DNA from 3 places in the Paenarthrobacter sp. NPDC089307 genome. Region 2 is predicted to be linked to each of the others. Evidence: predicted binding sites of a transcription regulator. Region 2 holds the regulator's gene; each other region holds the start of a gene.

Region 1 (6,223 bases), on a different contig from region 2:
ATGGCGGCCACGCCGACCCAGCCCATCACCACGCGGACGGGCTTGGAGAAGTTCAGCCCCGGCAGGATCAGCGCCAGCAGAGTTCCCAGGGCAAATTCCCATAGGCGGGCGAAGGTATCGAAGTACGCCACTGCCTGGTTGGTGGCCGTGAAGATGATGGAGTACACAAACGAGACCAGGAAAATGATGCCGAAAACGTACACCAGCGTCGCGCGGTAACGCAGCGCAAAGCGGCGGCACAGCAGCGCGACAGCGGCAAAGATGGTGGGCCAAAGGATGAATACCTGGCCTTGTATCGACAGTGACCAGAAGTGCTGGACCGGGCTCGCAAGGCTGTGGTCCGTGGCGTAGTAATCCACCGCGAGCTGCTGCAGCAACCAGTTCTCGTAGTAGAACAGCGATGCCCACGCCTGCTGGACAATCTCCACCCACCTGGTGGCGGGCATGAGGACAAACGTGGCGGCGAGGGTTCCGGTCAGGACCACGACGACGGCGGGCAGCAGGCGCCTGAACAGATGGAGCCAGTGCCGCACCAGGTCCATCGGGCGGCCCTGTTGGTAGCGTCCGGTGAACTGCAGCGTCATGAGGAAGGCGGAGATCAGCAGGAAGACATCAACGCCTCCGGAGACGCGCCCGATCCAAATGTGGTAGCTCACCACCATGAGCACGGCGAGGGACCTGAGACCTTGGATCTCAGGGCGGAACTTGGACTTTCCAACGGGACCTGAAGCCCGCCTGCCGCGGTGGGCTGAGGCTGTAATCGTTGGGGTAGTCACGTTAGGCAGTTCCTTAAAGCGGTGGCACAGCGGCTGGCACAAAGCATCAATAATACGCGGTTTTGCCCACCCGCCCCCAGTTCGAGGGTGCTGCAGACCGCCCTCCGGGCCTCCCCCGGCCCCGGTTCAGCCACCTATCATTGCAGGTTTTCCTGTGCGTGACCTGTGGCGATACCCTATCCGGGGCCCCGGGCCTGCCCCGGCCGCACAGGTCAAGGGTGTGACATATTGCACGGGAACATAAACAGCAGAAACCCCGGCCACCAAGTGTGACCGGGGTTCCTGCAGGGTTTCAGCAGGACAGGCGCTTAGTGCTGGTGGCCTGCGTGTGCGTCTTCTTCCTCAGCGGGCTTCTCGGCAACCAGCGTCTCGGTGGTGAGAACCAGGGCTGCGATGGAAGCGGCGTTGCGGAGTGCCGAGCGGGTGACCTTGACGGGGTCGATCACGCCTGCGGCGATCAGGTCCTCGTACTCACCGGACTTGGCGTTGAAGCCATGGTTGGCTTCGAGCTCGGACACCTTGGCTGCCACGACGAAGCCGTCGAAACCGGCGTTCTGGGCGATCCAGCGCAGCGGCTGGACCAGTGCGCGGCGGACGATGCCTACAGCGGCTGCTGCGTCACCTTCGAGGTCCTTGACGGCCGGGGACTCATCCAGTGCCTTCAGGGCGTGGATGAGGGCGGAACCGCCACCGGAAACAATGCCTTCTTCGAGGGCTGCACGCGTGGAGGACACGGCGTCCTCGATGCGGTGCTTCTTTTCCTTCAGCTCAACTTCGGTGGCTGCGCCAACCTTGATGACGCCGATGCCGCCAGCCAGCTTGGCCAGGCGTTCCTGCAGCTTTTCCTTGTCCCAGTCGGAGTCCGTCCGGGTCAGTTCAGCGCGGAGCTGTGCAACGCGGTCAGCAACATCCTGCTCGGTTCCGGCACCGTCCACGATGGTGGTGTTGTCCTTGGTGACCGTGATGCGGCGGGCCGTACCAAGTACCTCGAGGCCGACAGAGTCCAGCGTCAGGCCAAGATCCGGGGAAACAACCTGGGCGCCCGTGAGCGTGGCGATGTCCTGGAGCATGGCCTTGCGGCGGTCACCGAAGCCGGGAGCCTTGACGGCAACAACGTTGAGCGTGCCGCGGATGCGGTTGACGATCAGCGTGGAGAGGGCCTCGCCTTCGATGTCTTCAGCGATGATGAAGAGCGGCTTGTTCGCCTGCAGGGCCTTTTCCAGCAGCGGCAGGAAGTCCTGCAGCGAGGAGATCTTGCCCTGGTTGATCAGGATGAGGGCGTCCTCGAGGACAGCTTCCTGGCGTTCTGCGTCGGTGACGAAGTACGGGGACAGGTAGCCCTTGTCGAACTGCATGCCTTCAGTCAGGACCAGCTCGGTCTGCGTGGTGGAGGACTCTTCAATGGTGATGACACCGTCCTTGCCCACCTTGCCGAACGCCTCGGCCAGCAGTTCGCCAACCTCGTCGCTCTGGGCGGAGATGGCTGCAACGTTGGCTACCTGGGTGCCTTCGACTTCGCGGGCGTTCTCCAGGAGGCGTGCTGCAACGGCTTCAACGGCAACTTCGATGCCGCGCTTGATCTCGCCGGGAGCGGCACCGGCAGCAACGTTGCGCAGGCCTTCCTTGACCAGGGCCTGGGCCAGCACGGTTGCCGTGGTGGTGCCGTCGCCTGCGACGTCGTTGGTCTTGGTAGCTACTTCCTTGGCCAGCTGTGCACCAAGGTTCTCGTAGGGGTCGTCAAGCTCAACTTCACGCGCGATGGTGACGCCATCGTTGGTGATCGTGGGAGCGCCCCACTTCTTGTCCAGAATGACGTTGCGGCCGCGCGGGCCAAGCGTCACCTTGACAGTGTTGGCGAGCTTGTCGATACCGGCCTCAAGAGACCGGCGGGCAGCATCGTTAAAAGCAAGCTGCTTTGCCATGGTTGTGTCCTTTCGAGACAGAAAACCCGCACCGCTGACGCTCGGAATAATTCCAACGCGACGGCGGTGCGGGGCTCCAGGAAGTTACTTTACGACGATCGCAAGGACGTCGCGGGCGGACAGAACGAGGTACTCGCTGCCGCCGGTCTTGACTTCGGTTCCACCGTACTTGGAGTAGATGACGACGTCGCCAACAGCTACGTCAACCGGTACGCGGTTGCCGTTGTCATCGAAGCGGCCGGGGCCGATTGCAACAACTTCGCCTTCCTGCGGCTTCTCCTGTGCGGAGTCCGGAATAACCAGGCCGGAAGCCGTGGTCTGCTCTGCTTCGAGCGGGCGAACAACAATACGATCCTCAAGAGGCTTAATCGAGACCGACACTCGGACTCTCCTTTTCATGAGCTGATTCATGGACTAAGAACTAGGGTGCCGTGGCGTACAACCGTCGTCGCGGTGCCGGTGGACGCCTGGCGGGATTAGCAGCCTCCGGGGGAGAGTGCTAACAAGACTCTATGTAAGGCGTTAGCACTCGGTCAAGGTGAGTGCCAGCATTTCGTCATGGGTGAACGTCGCTCACTGGTCCCTGAGGTCGTCCAGGTCATAGTCTTCGCCGTCGTCGTCCCCATCCAGTGAGGCGCTGCCACGGTTCACATAGAGCACCACCGCCGAGGCCGCCGCCACGACGCCGGATACCACCAGGGCGATGATGCCGCCCAAGCGGGCGCCGCTGTAGAGGTCGCGGATGTCGCGCGCCTCATCCGTGGAGTCGCTGACGCTCTTGCCGGTGACGGAATAGGCTGCCGCGTTGAAGGAGTCCAGGGCGAAGATAACGATCAACAGGCCGATGCAGACCACCGCGATGACAGCGCCCGCGATCAGGGCCGGCCGGGCGAACTTGGTGAGGCGGGAGGGCTGCGGTGCTGCGTTGTCTTCCATGAAAACAACCCTATCCGGCTGATTCCACAGTCACACCGCCGCGACGCGCAACGTTAGGCTTGTTCCCATGCCTCATGCACCGCAGGAACAGATCGCGCCTTTATTGACCTCTGAAGGTTGGGAACTTCTTGCCTCGCTGGGGCCGTACCGTGAGGCGGATGCCCTCACCGTCAATGCCAGTCTCCGGAAGGCCGGCCACTCCCCCGAACTCGTGGCCGCCGTGCTCACGCAATCCCGTTTGCGGACCCGCGCCGAGGCCAAGTTCGGCGAATTCGCCCGGCAAATGCTCTTCACCCAGGCGGGCTTGGAGCAAGCCACCCGATTGAACGTCGCCGCCCGCCACGCTGAGCGTTTCGCCCAGGCCGGTATCACCCATGTAGCTGACCTCGGCTGTGGCCTTGGTGCCGATTCCATGGCGATGGCATCCATGGATATTGCCGTCACTGCTGTGGAAATGGATGAGACCACCGCAGCGTGCGCAATGATGAACCTCATGCCTTTCCCGCACGCGAAAGTGGTGCACGCGGAGGCCGAGTCGGTGGACCTCGAGGGTATCTACGGCGTGTGGCTGGACCCCGCCCGACGAACCACTTCGACCTCGGGGACCAAGCGGATCTGGGATCCGGAGGCTTTCTCGCCTCCGTTGTCGTTCGTGGAAAGCCTGGCGGCCACCGGGCGCGCCGTGGGTGTCAAGATGGGCCCGGGGATCCCCCACGATTCCGTGCCCTCGGAGTGCGAGGTCCAGTGGGTTTCCGTGGGCGGCGATGTCACCGAGGCCACGCTGTGGTTCAACGCCGTGGCCCGGCCCGGCGTTCGCCGCGCAGCGCTCGTCATCGGCAGCCAGGGCGCCGCCGAGATCACCAGCGGCGAGGATTTCGACGGCGGTCCGGCAGCCGCCGTCGGGCCTGTTGAAGGCTACCTCTACGAACCCGATGGGGCGGTGATCCGCGCAGGGCTGGTGGCCGACGTCGCCGAACGCCTGGGCGGGCACCTTGTTGACGAGCACATCGCCTATATCTGCGCGTCCGAACTGCAGGACACACCCTTCGCCCGCGCGTACAAGGTCCTGGAGGTGATGCCGTTCAACGTCAAAGCCCTGAAGGGATGGGTCAAGGCCAACGGCATCACGGTCCTGGACATCAAGAAGCGCGGCACCGCGGTAACTCCCGAAGAGCTGAGGAAGCAACTGCTGCCGGGCAAGCCCGAAAAGGGCAAGGATGCGAAAACAGCCACCCTTGTCCTCACCAGGATTGGTGAGGAAAGAGTGGTTGCAGTGGTGGAACCGGTGACTGCCTAGGGCGTCAGCGACGCGAGAATTCCGAGGCTTCGCGCACCTGTCCGGGGGTGGGGCGCACCCCGGTGTACAGGACGAACTGTTCCTCCGCCTGGATGGCGATGACTTCGGCTCCGGTGATCACTGGCTTTCCAGCGGATCGTGCGGCCTTGATGAGCGGCGTTTCGGACGGCAACGCAACGACGTCGAAAACCACCTTCGCAGCGGCAATGGTCGCGTCGTCGAAGGACTGGGCGGTTTCGTCCGCACCGGCCATGCCCAGAGGCGTGACGTTGATAATGAGGTCCGCCGTTGCTCCGTTGACGTCCTCCTGCCACCGGAAACCATAGAGCCCGGCCAGGGCACGGCCCGCGGTTTCATTGCGGGCCACGATGGTGACGGCCGTGAACCCGGCATCCCTCAGTGCGGCCGCGACAGCCTTGGCCATGCCCCCGGCGCCGCGCAACAGCACGGTATGGCCGGCAGGAACCTCGTGGTCCTTCAGCAGCCGGGCGATGGCAATGTAGTCAGTGTTGTAGGCCGTCAGGACGCCGTCGTCGTTCACGATCGTGTTCACGGAATCGATGGCCTTGGCGGAGGGGTCCAGCACATCCACCAAGGGAATAACGGCCTCCTTGTAGGGCATGGACACCGCGGCACCCCGGATGGGGAGGCCGCGGATGCCCGCAACTGCGAGGGTGATGTCAGCAGGAGCGAATGCCTTGTAGATAAAGTTCAAGCCGAGCAGATCGTACAGATAATTGTGGAACCGGGTCCCGATATTGCTGGGGCGGGCCGCGAGCGAAATGCACAAGGACATGTCTTTATTCAGGATGGGCATTCACCCATTAAACAACGGCCCTTTCACGCTTCCCTACGGGTCAGCCCTGGCGGGCCTTCATCCGTGGGTTGTTCTTGTTGATGACGAACGTGCGTCCGCGCCTGCGGACGATTTGCGCGCCCGGGATCCTCTTCAGTGCACGCAGCGAGTTCCTGACCTTCATGGTGTTATCTCCTTTTCCTTGGTGGTTGGGCTTGGCGGTTTGGCGTCAGAGCGCATTGCGCAGATCCAGCGGATCCTCCCACCCGCCAAAATCCGCTTCCATTTCGGTTTCGGTCAACTGGCAGCCATTCAGCAGCCCGCGGACCTCGCGGATATCCATGTCCTGCGAATAGCCCGTGAGGGCCAGGACGGTGCCGCGGTCTCCGTGGCGTGGGTGCCAGTCAAGAACGGCATCGACGTCGGCACCTGGGCTGCCGGGATGCGTAGCCCCGGGCGTTGGTTCAGCCGAGTCTGCCAGCCACGTCCCGGTGCT
Region 2 (6,223 bases):
GCGTCACCAACGTGCCCTTGGCCACCAGCCCGCGGACTTCCTCCAGGAGGCGCATGATGCGGGGAATGACCGTAGAGGGCCCGGTCATTGAGAGCTCGTTGCCCCGGACGTGGAAGTTGACGTCCTGGAACTGTTCCTCGATATACCGCAAGGCTTCGTCATGGCTGCCCAGCGAGTGAACCATCTGGTCGGAGTTATCGAACGTGACAACTTCCGTGCGCGTGCCCGGTAATGTGTGCGGGAACTCGGTGGGCGGCTGGTTCCCGTTTCCGGTCCTGAGCCGTCCGTTCAAAGATTCACTCATAGTGCTGGCCGTACGGCCTGTTCTCCTCCGGTTGATCGTATGACGCAATCCTACGCCAGGGCGGACCAGGATGAACCTCAACATGGGCCGGAACACACTCCACCGCGGCGGCCCGACATTTAGTCTCAACTCGGCATCAAGCCGGTATCAATCATGTTTCAGTTGGTCCCGGTCCGCACAAACCCGGCCAGACGCCGTCGTCGATGTGCCAAGCTGGCATAGCGGGTGGCGACAGCCCCCGCGACCTGACCTCAGCGACCCCACCCCAACAGGGGCTGCATTCTGCACCGTAAGACAGGAACCGCCATCACCAAGCCAGCGAACAACGGCACTGGCGCACGCAAGCGGACCAGGTCCGCTATCGCTGCGCCGGCGATGCTTGCTGTCCTGCTGCTGACCGGTTGCATCGCCAATGGTGGTGGGGGCAGCCAGGTGACAACGAGTTCGCCACCGATGTCCGTCCAGGACGCCCCCGCGAGCAATGCACCCCTGGAAACAACCCAGGCTTCCACCAAGATCCCGGTCTATTGGATCGGGCGCAGCAAGGACGAGGTCTACCTCTACCGTGAATTCCGGGACATCTCCGGCGACGGCAACCCTGTGACGACGGCTCTGAAGATCATGATGGCGGAAAAGCCGCTGGACCATGATTTCTTCACGCCGTGGCAGGAACCGGGAAGTTTGGCCACCTCCATCTCGGGGAAAAACGTGATCACCGTTGATGTTTCGCGGGACGCCTTCAACTCGAACCTTGACGCCGGAATGGCGCAGCGTGCCATCCAGCAATTGGTGTACACCGCCACGGCGGCAGCCTCGTCCTCCGGGCTCATCAACTCCGGCCAGCAGATCCAGGTCGTCATCCTGGTGGACGGCCATAAGGACTACATGGCCTTCGGGCAGGTAAAACTCGGCGAACCCATGACGCGCGACGCCTCCCTGGTGGCGCCACTGTGGATCATCGATCCCCAGGAGGACGTATCGCTGCCTCCCGGCTTGATCAAGTTCAATGGCCGGATCACCGACAACTCGCGCCCCATCAATTGGCAAATCCTCCAGGACAACGGCAAAGGCGAGAAATCGAGCCTGCTGACAGGACAGACCAAGGCAACGGGTGAACCCGGTCAGTATGGACTTTTCAGCTTCGGCGCGACCCTGAAGCCAGGCAAGTACGAATTGCGCGTGTCCGAGGTTGATGATGCCGGCAAGGCCATCGAATCGAGCACCGACACCCGTTTGTTCAGCGTGGCTTAGGCCGGTTACCAACGTCCAAGGACGTCGCTGGCCAGGACGACGGCGGCAGGTCCCGCCGTCGACGACCGCAGGACATGGTGACCCAAGAGAGCCGTGACCGCACCCGCGTCACTGAGCCGCGTTACTTCCCGCGGCGAGATTCCGCCCTCCGGGCCGACGATCAAAAGAACCTCGCTGGGCGAAGCACCATCAACTTCCCACTTCTCCAGCACTTCCCGCAATGGGTTCTTGGCGTCCTCATGAAGAATGATGGCCAGGTCTGCATCCGCGACGGCTTTCCCCAACCCATTGGAGTCGACGATGCCGCGGACCGCGGGTATCCAGGCGCGCCGTGCCTGCTTGGCTGCCGCGGTGACAACGGACTGCCATTTCGCATGCGCCTTCGCTGCCCGGTCCGCCTTCCAGCGCACGATGGAGCGCTCTGACTGCCAGGGAATAACGGCGTCGATTCCGAGCTCCGTCGCCGTTTCGATGGCCAGTTCGTCCCGGTCGCCCTTCGCCAACGCCTGGACCAGCACTAAGCGGACCTGCGGCTGTTCCTCGACCACGACTTCTGAGGCCTCGACCGTCAGGGTGCCGGATTCGACGTCGGCTACCGTTCCTGTCAGCCGAACGCCGGCGCCGTCGGCGATATCCACGGATTCACCGACGGCGAGGCGTTTTACCGTCACAGCGTGCCGCGCCTCCGGTCCCTCAAGGACGAACAGGGAACCGGGACCAACGTGGCTGAGGCTGCCTGCCGGCGTGAAGAAAACGGGGTTGCTCACCGCTACAGGTTACCGAGCTTGTCGCGGAGCTTGGCGAACATGCCGCCGCTGGCCACCAGTTTGCCTTCAGTGAATTGCTCACCCCGCAGCTTGGCGAGCTGTTGCAGAAGCTCTTCCTGGGCGTGGTCCAGCTTGGTGGGAGTCTCCACCTGGAGGTGTACCTTGAGGTCGCCGCGTCCGTACCCGCGCAGGTGCGTCACACCCAGACCGCGAAGCGTGATGACTTCACCGGACTGCGTGCCTGCCTTCACTTCGATGTCCTGGGAGCCGTCGAAGGTATCAAGCTGGACATCGGTTCCCAGCGCCGCCGCAGTCATGGGCACGCTCAGGGTTGCGTGCAGGTCATCGCCTTCGCGTACGAACATGGAATCGTTGTTGACGCGGATCTCCACGTACAGGTCACCGGCAGGACCACCTGCCGGACCTGCCTCCCCCTGGCCGGACAGCTGGATGCGGGTGCCGGTGGCGACGCCCGCGGGAACCTTGATGGTGAGCGAACGGCGGCTCCTGATGCGGCCCTGTCCGCTGCACTCGTTGCAGGGGTCCTTGATGACGGTGCCGAAACCTTCGCAGGAACCACAAGGGGCGGTGGTCATGACCTGTCCAAGGATGGAGCGGACTGCGCGCTGGACCTGTCCGCTGCCACCACAAATATCACAGCGCTCAGGGTGGGTGCCGGGACGGCAGCAGCTGCCGTCACAGGTCGGGCAGACCACGGCCGTGTCCACCTCAAGCTTCTTGTTGACGCCGAACACGGCATCCTTGAGGTCGATCCGGACGCTGATGAGGGCGTCCTGTCCACGCCGGACGCGGGAGGCAGGCCCACCATGGCCACCCCCGCCGCCAAAGAATGTGTCGAAAATGTCCTGGAAGGCGAAGCCTTGGCCGGCGTAACCGCCACCGAAGCCGTTGTCGGTGCCGTTTTCATTGCCTGTGGCATCGTAAACACGGCGTTTTTGGGGATCTGACAATACTTCGTATGCGTGCGTCACGGCCTTGAATTGCTCCGCGACGTCCTCTCCGGGGTTTACGTCCGGGTGGAGTTTCCGCGCCAGCTTGCGGTACGCCTTTTTGATCTCTTCCCCGGTGGCTTCCGGCGAGACTCCCAAAACGTCATAGTGGCTGCTCAAAGTCGGTATCTCTTCCTGGTTGTACTACGGATGTTTTCTCAGGCCGGTGTTCAGCCGCCGAGAATGCGGGAAAGGTAGCGGGCCACAGCGCGAACTGCCGCCATAGTGGTGGGATAGTCCATGCGGGTCGGTCCAAGGATTCCCACCTTGGCACCTGAGCCGTAGCCTGTGGCCACCACTGATGCCTCGGCCAGGCCGTCATATGGATTCTCCCGGCCAATACTGACCGTGACGCCCCGGGGATCGTCCCCCATGTCCGACAACAACCGGAGCATGACAACTTGTTCCTCAAGGGCCTCGAGCACGGGCCCGATGCTCAACGGGAAGTCCACGTTTGAACGCGCGAGGTTGGCCGTACCGGCCATGAGGATGCGCTCTTCGCGACTGGTGTCACTTAATGATTCCAAGCCGTTGGCCAGCTTTTGTGCCAGGCCGCGAAGCTCCGGCGGGCAGAGGGCCACCACGGACGGAAGCACCTGCGGCAGAAGGGCCAACTGCGTGCCGGCAATGCTGCCCAGGAAACGCGACCGCAAGAGCATCAAGGCCTCGTTGCCCACGTCGGAGCCGGCATCGATGACTTTCTGCACGACACTCCCCGTGTCCGCGATAAGGACCACAAGAACCTGCTTGGGAGCCAGCAGGACAAATTCTGCGTGGCGGACCAAGGCACGGTTCGAGTGTGGGTACTGCACGACGGCGACCTGGTTGGTCAGCTGGGACAGGAGCCTGACGGTGCGCTCAAGAATGTCATCGACATCGTCCGGGCCCTCCAGCAACGAATGGATGGCCCGACGCTCGGCGGCGGACAGAGGCTTGACCTGGGAGATCCTGTCGACGAACAGGCGATAGCCCTTGTCCGTGGGAATCCGGCCCGCACTGGTATGCGGGGCGGCAATGAGTCCCTCCTCTTCCAGGACAGCCATGTCATTGCGGATGGTGGCACTGGAGACTCCGAGGTGATGCCTCTCAACAAGGGCCTTCGATCCCACGGGCTCCCGGGAATGCACGTAATCCTCAACGATGGCACGCAGCACTTCCAACTTGCGTGGCTCACTCATTGCTCCACCTCCTGACGACTGCCATGGTCCAAGGGACCGGTCACCGCGGGACCTCGAGGGATCACCGCACTTAGCACTCAACATGCCCAAGTGCTAACAAGTCTAGTATGAGCTACCGCGTTGCTAGCATTGAATCTGTCCGCGGACTGCGTACAGGGCAGCGCCAAAATACCGGTTAATGAATGCTGACCCTGTCCCTTCACACATCACCACAGAGGTAGGAATTCCTTGGCTTTCGATAATTGGGGCCCGCAGGATCTGACGGCTCCGGCCAAACGCCAGCTCCCTGAGGTTCCCGTTCAACGGGGAATGGTCCTCGAAGACGTCCAGTCGGGCTGGGTGGGCGAAGTGACGAGGGTTGAGAAGACAGGTGGCATGCACATCGTGTCACTCGAGGACAGGCGCGGAAAGACGAAATCGTTCCAGCTTGGGTACGGGTTCCTCCTCGAAGGACAGGCGATCCGGTTGATGCCTCCGGCCCCCAGACAGCCAGCTTCAGCAGTCCCGGCCGGGCGGACGGCTTCGGGCTCGGTGAAGGTCCAGGGCCAACGTGCCCAGGTCGCCAAGGCGAGCCGCATCTGGGTCGAAGGCAAACACGACGCCGAACTCGTAGAGAAGGTTTGGGGTGATGACCTTCGCGTTGAGGGCATCGTGGTGGAACCCCTCCATGGGGTGGATGACCTCAAATCCGCCATCGTCGACTTCCGCCCAGGCCCCGGCCGCCGCTTGGGCATACTCGTGGATCACCTGGTGCAAGGCTCCAAGGAATCCCGTATCGCAGCCGATGCCATGACAGTCCCTGGCGCTCCAGGCAACGTCCTGATTGTCGGCCACCCATACGTTGATGTTTGGCAGGCAATCCGGCCCAAGGTCCTGGGCATTGAGCAGTGGCCCGCAGTAGCCCGCGGTACGGACTGGAAAACCGGGATCCTCAGAGCCTTCGGTTGGCCCCACGAAACAGCCGAGGACATAGGCTTGGGCTGGCAACGGCTAATTGGTGCCGTGCGCAGCTACTCGGACCTCGAAGCCTCGTTGCTGGGCCGTGTGGAAGAAGTCATAGACTTCCTGACGGTTCCGTAGGGTTGCCGGCCCGGCACTGCAGGATCTCGTGTGTTTCCGGGGCGTTGGTCCCGGGAAGGACGCTCGGGCCGGTATTCTTGGACAGCAACACCGCAGCATCTTTAAAGCATTTAAAGCAAAGGGAAGACACCGTGGCAGATAACGCTCCTGAAGAACCGGGCAGCGCCGCAGGCCGGCCCCAGTACCATGGCGCCCCTGCCAACGCACTCCCGCTGACAGCCAGTGAGGACAGGCAGTGGGCCACATTGGCGCACTTCGGCGGCATCCTGGGATGCTTGCCGGCACTCTTGATCTACTTGATCTTCCGTGACCGGGGACCATTTACAGCGCAGGAATCAAAGGAAGCGCTGAACTTCACGCTTCCTCCCACCATCGCCGCCGTGCTGGCCAACATCCTTGTCCTGTTGCCAGTTGTAGGAAACATTTTTGCAGTGATCGCCACTGGCATCTGGGTTGCGCTGACGTGCTTCTCGGTCTCGGCGGGCATCCGCGTCAACCACGGCCAGCCGCACCGCTACAAGTTCAACCTGCGCTGGATCAAGTAACGCAGGTTCAGTCCGGCAGGATCCTGCGGACTACGGCATCAGCGAGCAGGCGACCCTTCAGCGTAAGAACCAGACGTCCCTTGAACGC
Region 3 (6,223 bases), on a different contig from region 2:
CCCGGTGACGGCCGCAGGGCGTTTCCTCTCCACACTGCTCACCTTCGGAGCGATTGTGGCTGGTATTGGCATCGCTGTGGTGGTGGGAACGCTGATGGGCAGCGAGGTCCTGGATGTCACCCGGACATTCCCCGACGCTTACCCTCTGTGGGGCCGCGCCATCCTCATTGCCATTGCGGTGGTCGCCATTGGTGTCACTGAACAAACCCAGATGCGTTTGTTGCTTCCGACGGCGGCAGTCGGCATTGTTGGCTTCTTCGTTTTGTGGGGTGTTGGCCAGGCGGGACTCGGCGATCGCTTGTCGCCCGCCGTAGCGGCGGTGGTCATCGGCTTGCTGGCCCGCGTTGTGGCACTGAAGCTGGGCGCTCCCCAGTTGGTGGTGGCCGTGCCCGCGGCGCTGATTCTGCTGCCTGGACTTACGATCTTCCGGTCGATGTACGCCCTCACCGTTGAAGGGGGCGACTTCCTGGCGGGCGCCGGCGGGATGCTCAACGCCGGAGCGATTGTGCTCGGAGTGGCCGCCGGCATCGTGCTTGGCGATAACCTGGCCCGGCCATTGACGAAGGGCCTGTCCAGCAACGAACGCCGCAGGGTGCGCAGGCGCTAAATCTCTGGATTTTTTGTACAGATAATGCCCCTAAGAAGCCTCTTTAGGGGCATTATCTGTACAAAAACTCCACCTAGATCTGGCCGACCGGGAGCTTTTTCTCCGCCTGGAACACTTCCTCCACACGGCCCTGGGCCCAGTAGCCGGACAGGGAAACCTGAGAGCGTTCGAGGCCGCGCTGGTTGAAGAAGATCTCGCGCAGGCCCTTCATGTATCCCCGCTCTCCGTGGGCGAAGACATCAACGCGTCCAGGCAGCCATTCGGTGCTTCGGAGGGCATCCAGCAGAAGGTTGCTGGAGCCGGCGGCCGTGCCCTTGCGCAAAAGCCAGTGCAACTCCACGCCCTGCGGAGTTGCAATGGGGAGGATGTCGGCTTCGTTGTCCACCTCAAGGTAGGCGGTTCCGCGAGCGTCCGGGGCCAAGGCTTCAATGCTGGCCGCGATGGCCGGAATCGCGGCGTCATCACCGGCGAAGAGATACCAGTCGGCGTCGGGGGATGGGTTGTAGCCGCCCCCTGGACCGGTGAAGATCAGGGAGTCCCCGGGTTTGGCGGAAGCCGCCCAAGGACCGGCCAAGCCTTCGTCTCCGTGGACTACGAAGTCGATGGCCAACTCCTGTGCCTCGAGGTTTACCCAGCGGATGGTGTAGGTGCGGGTGTGCGGCCACTGCTCTCGCGGCATGGTCTCGCGGATGGCCCACAAGTCCAGCGGGTGCCCGTAATCGACGCCCGGCTGTGGGAAGACGATCTTGATGTAGCGATCCACGTAGTCGTTGTTCTCGTAATCGCTGAATCCCGGTCCGCCGGCCACAATCCGCACCATGTGCGGCGAGAGCTCCTCGCGGCGCAGGACGGTGAGGTTGACCTGGGGCCGGGTTTGGCGGGAGGCGGACGATGTCACGGGGAGGGCAGCCATATAGGCAAGCCTAAGCTAATCGCCCAGACCCCGGCTTGCTATGAGTCGAAGGTTACACACGCTCGCTCACGTCCCGGGTGCTTCGCCCGGACGCTCGCTCAGCTCGGGGTGGGATGTGCGTGAGGGTTTGGCGGCAAGGGGGTGGGATGTGAGTGAGGGTTGGGGCTACAGGACAGGCAGTTCCCAGTCGACAGGGTCCGCGCCCTGTTCGACCAGCAGTTCGTTGGTCCGGCTGAACGGCTTGGAGCCAAAGAAGCCCCGTGACGCCGACAACGGGCTGGGGTGCACTGACACGATGGAAGGCGCTCCATCCAGCAGCGGGGTGACGCTTTCGGCATCCTTGCCCCACAGGATCGCGACCAGGGGCTTCCGCTGCCCCGCACCGTCCGTGCGGCGTGCGACGGCGGTGACTGCCGCCGTCGTAATGGCTTCCCATCCTTTGCCGCGGTGGGCGCCGGCATTGCGGGCCTCCACCGTGAGAACGCGGTTCAGCAACAGGACTCCTTGCTCCGTCCAAGCACTGAGATCGCCGTGGACGCGGGGAGTTAGGCCGAGGTCGTCGTGGAGCTCGCGGTAGATGTTGGCGAGGCTGCGGGGGATGGGCCGTGTTTGGCGCGAGACGGAAAAGGAGAGTCCCACCGCGTGACCCGGGGTCGGATAGGGGTCCTGGCCCAAGAGAAGTACTTTGACGTCGGCGAGGGGTTGCCGGAAGGCGCGCAGGACGTTGCCCGCTGCCGGAAGCACCTGTTCGCCGCCCCCGGAGCGCTGGGCGACGTAGGCCAAGGCGTCACGCAGCTGCTCCTCCACGGGCCGCATCGCATCGGCCCAGTCGGGTGCCATCAACTCGTCCAGGGGGCGGTCAATCAGCGCGGCAAAACCCGGGTCTGCCGCGCCGGCAGGTTCAAGATCAAAAAGAGCATCCTCGCCAGTCACCCGGTCATTGTCCCCCGCGTGGCGCCGGTGGAGCGAATGACAGTGATGTTATTCGCCCGTAACATGGGGGTAGGACATTTTCCCCAACAAGCGTCGAAGGAGTGTGCCGTGGCAGAACCAGCACCGGAACCAATGGCGCCGCAGGCGGACGGATTGGCGTTGGAAGACCTCGCGGCCGAGACCCGAAGCGACTCCCCGTTGAGCGAGCGGGACCAGCAGATGCTGGCGCTCGAACGGCAGTGGTGGAAGTACGCCGGCGCCAAAGAGCAGGCCATCCGTGAATTGTTCGATCTTTCCGCCACACACTATTACCAGATCCTGAATGCGCTGATCGATACCGAGGACGCGCTGGCCCACGACCCCATGCTCGTCAAGAGATTGCGTAGACTACGTACGTCCCGCCAACGTGCGCGGACAGCGCGCCGCTTGGGGTCCGACGCGTAATTCGCCAGGCTGATCTGTCAGCAGCAACCAGCAAGGACAACGCTTCACCATGACCAAATATGCCAGGGACGAATTCGACCAGGTCCCCCAGAACACCTCCCGGCAAGGCGTTCACCGCGACGGCCAGGACGTTTCGCGTCCCACATTGTGGCCGGTCCTGACGGTTGGAGCCGTGGCATTGGTACTCGGCCTGGTGGCGTTCCTCATCCTTCCGAACCTCGGGCTGGTGGCGCCCAGCGCGTCGTCAAGCGTCTCGACGCCGGCACCCCAGCAAACGTCGACCTCGCCTTCGGCCGCGCCTTCCGAATCGAGCAGCGCCCCGCCCGCTTCCAGCGAACCGAGCACCCAGCCGACGCCGTCGAGCAGCCCATCGGCGACTCCATCATCGGCGCCGGTGGACAAGAGCGTTCCTGTCGCCGTGTACAACGGAGCCGGCACGGCAGGCTTGGCCGGCAGGGTCGCAGGGCTGGTTCAAGGCGGCGGTTGGACCCTCAGTACGGTGGGCAACTGGGGCGGCATTCCCCAGCAAACGTCGGTGATCTTCTATAACGCTCCCGGGCAGAAGGCCAACGCCGAAGCCTTGGGGACTCTCCTCGGTATCAAGACGATTGTGGAGACCCCCGACGTGCAGCAGCCGCTGGTTGTCGTTGCGGGACCCGGCTACCAGTAATCCCGCGGATTCAAAGCCCAAAAGCCAAACTCGGTTAAGCCTCAATAACAAAACCGGCGCCCTGCCCGCCAGGGGCAGCGCCGGCATAGTGACTGTGGTTACAGTGGACTAATTCCGGTCCGGAGATCCCGGCAACCGGTCTTGGCTACTGCGAAAGTGTGGGCATCATGGCATTGGGAACCGTCAAATGGTTCAACGCCGAAAAAGGCTACGGATTCATCACTGTGGATGATTCTGGCGACGACGTTTTCGTGCACTGGTCCGCCATCCAGATGGATGGCTTCCGCGCCCTTGAAGAGGGCCAGCGGGTGGAGTTCGAACTGGGCGAGGGGCAGAAGGGGCCGCAGGCCGAAGGCGTCCGCGTCGCCTGACTCCCTGCGGTTCCCCGGGTACTGGTCAGCTCTTGGCTGAAACCCCCTTCCAGACTGCGAAAAGTGGAGCCCCTGCTTGCACTCTCACCGGTCGAGTGCTAATTATTGATTTAGCACTCCTACGGTTCGACTGCTAATCCGGCCCGGTTCACTCCGACGGCGGGGCGGTGGTGGAACCGCTGGGGGATCAAGAAACACCTTGGTGGGGTGAGGTCCGGAGCGCGGGGCATACAGAGGCCGCACGTGAAGGACCGTCCGTCGCGGGCACTCCATCTGACAGGTACCTTCTTAACGACTGTCCCGAAAGGACTACCGCCGTTATGGCCAAGATCATTGCATTTGATGAAGAGGCACGCCGCGGCCTCGAGCGGGGCCTGAACACCCTCGCAGACGCCGTCAAGGTCACCCTCGGCCCGCGTGGACGCAACGTCGTCCTCGAAAAGAAGTGGGGCGCCCCCACGATCACCAACGATGGCGTTTCCATCGCCAAGGAGATCGAGCTGGACGATCCTTACGAGAAGATCGGTGCAGAGCTGGTCAAGGAAGTTGCCAAGAAGACGGATGACGTCGCTGGCGACGGTACCACCACTGCAACCGTTCTTGCCCAGGCACTGGTGAAGGAAGGCCTGCGCAACGTTGCCGCCGGCGCCGACCCGCTGTCCCTCAAGCGCGGTATCGAGAAGGCTGTTGAAGCAGTCATCAGCGAACTCCTGACTTCCGCCAAGGAAATCGAAACCAAGGAAGAGATCGCAGCTACGGCTTCCATCTCCGCCGGCGACCCGGAAATCGGCAGCCTGATCGCCGAAGCCCTGGACAAGGTGGGCAAGGAAGGCGTCATCACGGTTGAAGAGTCCAACACCTTCGGTCTGGAACTCGAGCTCACCGAAGGCATGCGCTTCGACAAGGGCTACATCTCCGCTTACTTCGTCACCGACGCAGAGCGCCAGGAAACGGTCCTCGAAGACCCGTACATCCTGATCGTCAACTCCAAGATCTCCAACGTGAAGGAACTCGTCACGGTTCTGGAGAAGGTCATGCAGTCCAACAAGCCGCTGCTGATCATCGCCGAAGACATCGAGGGCGAGGCTCTGGCCACCCTGATCGTCAACAAGATCCGTGGCACCTTCAAGTCCGTTGCCGTCAAGGCTCCGGGCTTCGGTGACCGTCGCAAGGCCCAGCTGGCCGACATCGCCATCCTCACCGGTGGCCAGGTCATCTCCGAAGAAGTTGGCCTCAAGCTCGAAAACGCTGGCCTTGACCTCCTCGGCACCGCCCGCAAGGTGGTTGTCACCAAGGACGAGACCACCATTGTTGAAGGTGCCGGCGACGCCGACGCCATCGCAGGCCGCGTGGCCCAGATCCGCGCCGAGATCGAGAACTCCGACTCGGACTACGACCGCGAGAAGCTGCAGGAGCGCCTGGCCAAGCTGGCCGGCGGCGTTGCAGTCATCAAGGCCGGTGCAGCCACCGAAGTTGAGCTCAAGGAACGCAAGCACCGCATTGAGGACGCCGTCCGCAACGCAAAGGCTGCTGTTGAAGAAGGCATCGTTGCCGGTGGTGGCGTTGCCCTCATCCAGGCTGGCGCCAAGGCATTCGCCAACCTCACCCTGCAGGGTGACGAGGCAACCGGTGCCAACATCGTCAAGGTGGCCATCGATGCTCCCCTGAAGCAGATCGCTTTCAACGCCGGCCTCGAGCCTGGCGTAGTAGTGGACAAGGTTCGCGGCCTGCCTTCCGGCCACGGCCTGAACGCTGCCACGGGCGTCTACGAAGACCTTCTGGCTGCCGGCGTGAACGACCCCGTAAAGGTCACCCGCTCGGCTCTCCAGAACGCTGCTTCCATCGCTGGTCTCTTCCTGACCACCGAAGCCGTAGTCGCTGACAAGCCTGAGAAGAACGCTCCGGCTCCCGGCGGCGACGACATGGGCGGCATGGGCGGCTTCTAAGCCCCCAAGCTGTAGCAATACAGCGCCAAGCTCACGCTTGAAACATACGACGGCGGTCCTCACCTTCGGGTGGGGGCCGCCGTTTTGCTGTATTCCCCCAAGTGGGTCGCAGTTCAGGCCGTTCTGAGCGCCCAAACGACCTGTACTGCGACCTGGTTGGGTGCGGGCACGGTTTTAGTGTCTGTGGGGTCTGGCAGGATTAACGTATGACGATTATTGCTGCCGCCGACGGGTCCGCCCTCGGCAATCCTGGGCCGGCCGGTTGGGCCTGGTACGTTGATGACTCCTGTTGGCGCGCGGGAGGGTGGCCGCACGGCACCAACAACCAGGGAGAACTGA

What was found. Region 2 encodes HrcA, which represses chaperone genes, less so after heat shock. Its sites were predicted from a motif close to TTNGCACTCGNNNNNNNCGAGTGCNAA; they were not measured.
Region 1: a site for HrcA is predicted at 3,221-3,247, ahead of groES (co-chaperone GroES). Genes of this name have one in related genera too.
Region 3: a site for HrcA is predicted at 4,049-4,075, ahead of groL (chaperonin GroEL). Genes of this name have one in related genera too.

Annotation. Positions count from the first base shown of each region.
Region 1 covers NZ_JBFBHE010000004.1:84,916-91,138, reverse strand. Annotated here, with positions in the region: gene AB0N72_RS10765 (acyltransferase family protein) at 1-776, opposite strand, end outside; gene groL (chaperonin GroEL) at 1,085-2,698, opposite strand; gene groES (co-chaperone GroES) at 2,783-3,079, opposite strand; gene AB0N72_RS10750 (hypothetical protein) at 3,272-3,634, opposite strand; gene AB0N72_RS10745 (SAM-dependent methyltransferase) at 3,702-4,931, shown strand; gene AB0N72_RS10740 (shikimate 5-dehydrogenase) at 4,936-5,748, opposite strand; gene ykgO (type B 50S ribosomal protein L36) at 5,789-5,911, opposite strand; gene AB0N72_RS10730 (GTP-binding protein) at 5,957-6,223, opposite strand, start outside.
Region 2 covers NZ_JBFBHE010000001.1:659,949-666,171, forward strand. Annotated here, with positions in the region: gene AB0N72_RS03005 (PhoH family protein) at 1-304, opposite strand, end outside; gene AB0N72_RS03010 (GerMN domain-containing protein) at 758-1,555, shown strand; gene AB0N72_RS03015 (16S rRNA (uracil(1498)-N(3))-methyltransferase) at 1,561-2,322, opposite strand; gene dnaJ (molecular chaperone DnaJ) at 2,325-3,452, opposite strand; gene hrcA (heat-inducible transcriptional repressor HrcA) at 3,503-4,510, opposite strand; gene AB0N72_RS03030 (DUF3097 domain-containing protein) at 4,739-5,590, shown strand; gene AB0N72_RS03035 (DUF4870 domain-containing protein) at 5,722-6,135, shown strand; gene hemW (radical SAM family heme chaperone HemW) at 6,143-6,223, opposite strand, start outside.
Region 3 covers NZ_JBFBHE010000002.1:686,462-692,684, reverse strand. Annotated here, with positions in the region: gene AB0N72_RS07060 (threonine/serine exporter family protein) at 1-607, shown strand, start outside; gene AB0N72_RS07055 (siderophore-interacting protein) at 681-1,520, opposite strand; gene AB0N72_RS07050 (uracil-DNA glycosylase) at 1,686-2,453, opposite strand; gene AB0N72_RS07045 (DUF3263 domain-containing protein) at 2,586-2,897, shown strand; gene AB0N72_RS07040 (LytR C-terminal domain-containing protein) at 2,947-3,567, shown strand; gene AB0N72_RS07035 (cold-shock protein) at 3,735-3,938, shown strand; gene groL (chaperonin GroEL) at 4,259-5,884, shown strand; gene AB0N72_RS07025 (RNase H family protein) at 6,091-6,223, shown strand, end outside.